DNA from 2 places in the Shewanella sp. FeAMO genome. Region 1 is predicted to be linked to the other one. Evidence: predicted binding sites of a transcription regulator. Region 1 holds the regulator's gene; the other holds the start of a gene.

The links. The regulator MetJ, encoded in region 1, represses methionine synthesis genes. The targets are predictions, from matches to a motif close to TAGACGTCTAGACGTCTA.
Region 2: the regulator MetJ is predicted to act here: its motif matches at 1,427-1,444, upstream of serA (phosphoglycerate dehydrogenase).

The regions. Positions count from the first base shown of each region.
Region 1 covers NZ_CM132201.1:4,266,485-4,268,690, forward strand. The annotation lists gene metB (cystathionine gamma-synthase) at 1-590, opposite strand, end outside; gene metJ (met regulon transcriptional regulator MetJ) at 806-1,120, shown strand; gene ACWAU4_RS19120 (sulfite exporter TauE/SafE family protein) at 1,197-1,940, shown strand; gene ACWAU4_RS19125 (conjugal transfer protein TraF) at 1,943-2,206, opposite strand, start outside.
Region 2 covers NZ_CM132201.1:3,925,378-3,927,583, reverse strand. The annotation lists gene serA (phosphoglycerate dehydrogenase) at 105-1,334, opposite strand; gene ACWAU4_RS17710 (DUF2238 domain-containing protein) at 1,493-2,098, shown strand.

The DNA of each region.
Region 1 (2,206 bases):
GTGGTCGAGTGCACCACTATGTCGGCCCCCAACAGTAAAGGCTGTTGCAGCGCCGGCGATAAAAAAGTGTTGTCGACCACCACCAATGCGCCCTGCTGGTGGGCCGCCTCGGCAATAGCGGCAATATCCACTACCCGCAGCAGCGGATTGGACGGAGTCTCGAGCCACACCATGCGCGGCTTTTGCGCCATGGCAGCGGCGAGTGCTTGCGGGTCGGTTTGATCCAAAACCTGCAAGCGAAACTGGCCCTTGGCAGCCAGATTGGTGAACAGCCTATAGCTACCGCCATAACAGTCATGGGGCACCAACAAGAGGTCATCCGGCCCCAGCAGGTTGACCACCAGAGTAATGGCCGCCATACCGGTCGCTGTGATTGCCGCACTGCAGCCCTGCTCCAGCTCCCCCAAGGCATCCCCCAAAATGGAGCGGGTAGGATTACCCGAGCGGCTGTAATCAAAGGCTCTTGGCTGAGTGTGGCCATCAAAGGCATAGTTGGTCGACAGATAGATGGGTGGCACCACGGCCCCGTGCTGGCTGTCTGATTCGATGCCCTGCCGGACCGCTGTGGTTGCTAATCGCCGCTCTGTCATAATCGACTCCTGAATGCTGAGGTTCGACACCATAAAGATGTCTGGACGTCTAAATCTAACCAATGACCATCCAGCCGTCAATAGGCATCAAGACGTTTGGACGTCCAAATGTATGGATTTCTGTTCATATTGCACAGATTTTGCAGGCAATCATTTGACTGTATCCTGTAAGGGTTTAAAATCTGCTGCGAATTAGTGAGATCACAGGTGAATCAATGACTGAATGGAATGGCGAATACATCAGCCCTTATGCCGAACACGGCAAGAAGAACGAGCAAGTGAAAAAAATCACTGTCTCTATTCCGTTGAAGGTGCTGAAAGTATTGACCGATGAGCGCACCCGGCGCCAGGTAAACAACCTGCGGCACGCCACAAACAGCGAACTGCTGTGCGAAGCCTTCCTGCATGCCTATACCGGCCAGCCACTGCCCAACGATGGGGATTTGTCCAAAGACAAACCCGACAGCATCCCGGAAGAGGCCAAGCGCATGATGGATGCCATGGGCATAGAATGGGAAGACATGGAGTAAGTGTGTTGTCCCTCAGAATTACCTTATAGTTGAACAAGGATCGCGGTGCGATCCTTGTCTTTTTTGGGGCTTGCGAATGTTGTCACTGATAGATCCCGTCACCCTGCTACTGGCGTCCATGATCATATTTACCGGCGCCCTGACCCAGTCGTTGATAGGCTTTGGCTTGGCCGTGGTAGCCACACCTTTGCTGTATATCGTCGATCCGGAACTGGTTCCTGCCCCTGTTATCGCCATGGGGTTTTCCATCGCCCTGCTGACACTGGTACGCGAGCGTGGCCACCTGGAATTCAACGGCCTGCAATATGCCTTGTTGGGGAGGCTCCCCGGCGGCCTGATTGGCGCCACCCTGCTGTTGCTGGCGCCGCAGCCTATTCTGGGCTTGACCATAGCCCTGATTGTGGCCGTAGCCGTATTCCTCAGCCTTAGAAAGTACAGCATCAAGATCAACCGCCTCAGCCTGTTTATCGCCGGGATATTTTCCGGGATCTTCGGTACCGTGGCCGCCATAGGCGGACCGCCGATGGCCCTACTGCTGGCGGGTAAGGATGCCAGTCAGTTCCGCGCAGCGCTGTCGGCCTTCTTCATCTTCAGCTCATTGATAGCCTTGATTATTCTCGGCTGTTTTGGCCTCTTGACCCTGAGGCACCTATGGCTTTCGCTGTTGCTGCTGCCTTCGGTATTTCTCGGTTTTCTGGTGGCTGGCCGCTTGGTGGGCCGGGTGGATAAAGAGAAGACCCGAGTCCTGACGCTGGCGCTGTGCGCGTTGAGCGCCCTGTTGCTGACCATCAAATCAAGCCTGGCGCTCATCAACGGTTAATTTTAGAAGTGATAGCTGGTTTGCAGTACGCCGCCTATGGCGTCATCGCTGCCAAACATGCCGGTGAGATCCAGCCGGAAACTGTTGCCTATGGCGAACCCTGTCCCGAGTGAATAAAGATCGGCGGTGTGATCATTGAGATCCTGGCGATAACCGAGCCGTAAAGCAACCCAGTCAGCAGGCCGGTATTCACCGCCTAAACGCCAATAGCGGCTGCCCTCAAGCTCGGCAAACTTGTCGTTGTCGGTAAGATCCAAGTCGCTGCT
Region 2 (2,206 bases), 340 kb from region 1:
AGATCCTGAGATTGAAGGCATTAAGAGATCTGCGATTGTAGCGGATTTGACAGAAATAAACAGGGCGCCGATAGCAATATGGCGCCCTGTGAAAGCCTCAAAAATCAGAACAGCAGTCTGGTACGGATAGTACCTTCGATAGACTTGAGTTCTGTCAGTGCTTCTTCAGCCTGGGTGGTATCTACCTCCATCACCACATAACCTATGGTGGCCGTGGTTTGCAGATACTGGGCTGAAATGTTGATGCCTTTTTCCGAGAACGCCTGGTTAATCTTGATCAGAATACCGGGGCGGTTATGGTGAATATGCAGCAGGCGGGAGGCATCTTTATGCTGCGGCAGCGATACTTCCGGGAAGTTGACTGCCGACAGGGTAGAGCCGTTGTCTGAGTATTTGGCCAGCTTGCCGGCAACCTCAATACCTATGTTTTCCTGGGCTTCTTCTGTGCTGCCGCCTATGTGGGGGGTCAGTAACACATTGTCCAGACCGCGCAGCGGGCTTTGGAATTCGTCAGTATTGGACTTGGGCTCAACCGGGAACACGTCGATGGCGGCACCAGCCAACTGTTGCTCCTTGAGGGCTACCGCCAGGGCGTCGATATCCACCACAGTGCCGCGGGAAGCATTGATCAGTATGCTGCCTTTGCGCATCATCGCCAGTTCGGCCTGGGCAATCATCTCTTTGGTTTGTGGTGTTTCAGGCACATGCAGGCTGACCACATCGGCTTGAGACAGTAACTGCTCCATGGAATGTACCTGCTGGGCGTTACCCAGCGGCAGCTTATCTTCGATATCGAAGAAGATCACTTTCATCCCCAAGGTTTCGGCGAGGATCCCCAGTTGGGTACCGATATGGCCATAACCTATGACCCCCAGGGTCTTGCCACGGGCTTCGAAGCTGCCATTGGCGCTCTTGAGCCAGCCACCACGATGGGCCAGGGCGTTGCGCTGCGGAATACCGCGCAGCAGCATGATGATTTCACCGAGTACCAGTTCGGCCACGCTGCGGGTATTGGAGAAGGGCGCATTGAACACAGGAATACCCAGTTGCTCGGCAGCCTTGAGGTCGACCTGGTTGGTGCCGATACAGAAACATCCTATGGCAACCAGCTTTTCCGCCTGTTGTAATACTTCTTGGGTCAGTTGGGTACGGGAGCGGATTCCGACGAAATGGGCATCTTTGATCGACTGCTGCAGCTCTGAGCCGGAGAGTGATGCCTTGTGATACTCGATATTGGTATAGCCAGCCCTTTCCAGCACATCGACGGCTGATTGGTGGACGCCTTCCAACAACAGGATTTTAATTTTATCCTTGTCCAGCGAGTGTTTCGCCATGATATAGGTACCCTCTTGATTATTAACTAATGTACGTATGCTATGATGCTTTCGCCCATGCCCAATCAAAGTAGCACTTTTTTCAGGTGAAGTGGAGGGCTAGATGGCTAAAGTATTTTTTCCTAATTGAGAACAATCACTGGCATAAGGAAAGTGGCTTGAAAAACACAATTATCTGGCTGGTCATTTATTTTGTGGTACTTATCTGGTCGGCGATAGCGCCTAAAGATGATTTCACTTGGTGGCTGGAGGCGCTGCCTGGGATGCTGGCGCTGCCGATACTGTTTTTTACCCGCAAACGTTTTCCGCTGACTCCGCTGCTTTATGGCCTGATCTTGGTGCATTGCCTGATACTGTTTGTCGGCGCCCACTACACCTATGCCGAGGTGCCACTGTTCGATACTTTAGCGCAGTGGATGGGCTCTGAGCGTAACAACTACGATAAACTGGGTCATTTGGCCCAAGGATTTATCCCGGCAATGATTGCCAGGGAGATACTGCTGCGTAATCAAGCAGTGAAACCTGGTGCCTGGTGTGCTTTTCTGGTCAGTTGTTTTGCCTTGGCCTTGTCGGCTTTCTATGAACTGATTGAATGGTGGGTTGCCGCGGCTACAGGTACAGGTGCCGAGGCCTTTCTCGGCACCCAGGGCTATGTCTGGGATACCCAGTCGGATATGCTGATGGCTCTTATCGGTGCCATCGCCGCCTTGCTGGTTTTATCCTCATTTCATGACCGCCAGTTGCAGCGTCTTGGTGCCGATTGACAGGTCGGGACAGAGAGAGCCATATACAGTCTTTACAATATTTCATCTGGCAATGCGACTAAAGATTGTTAGAATCATACTTTATGGTGATGAAAACCGGACACTATC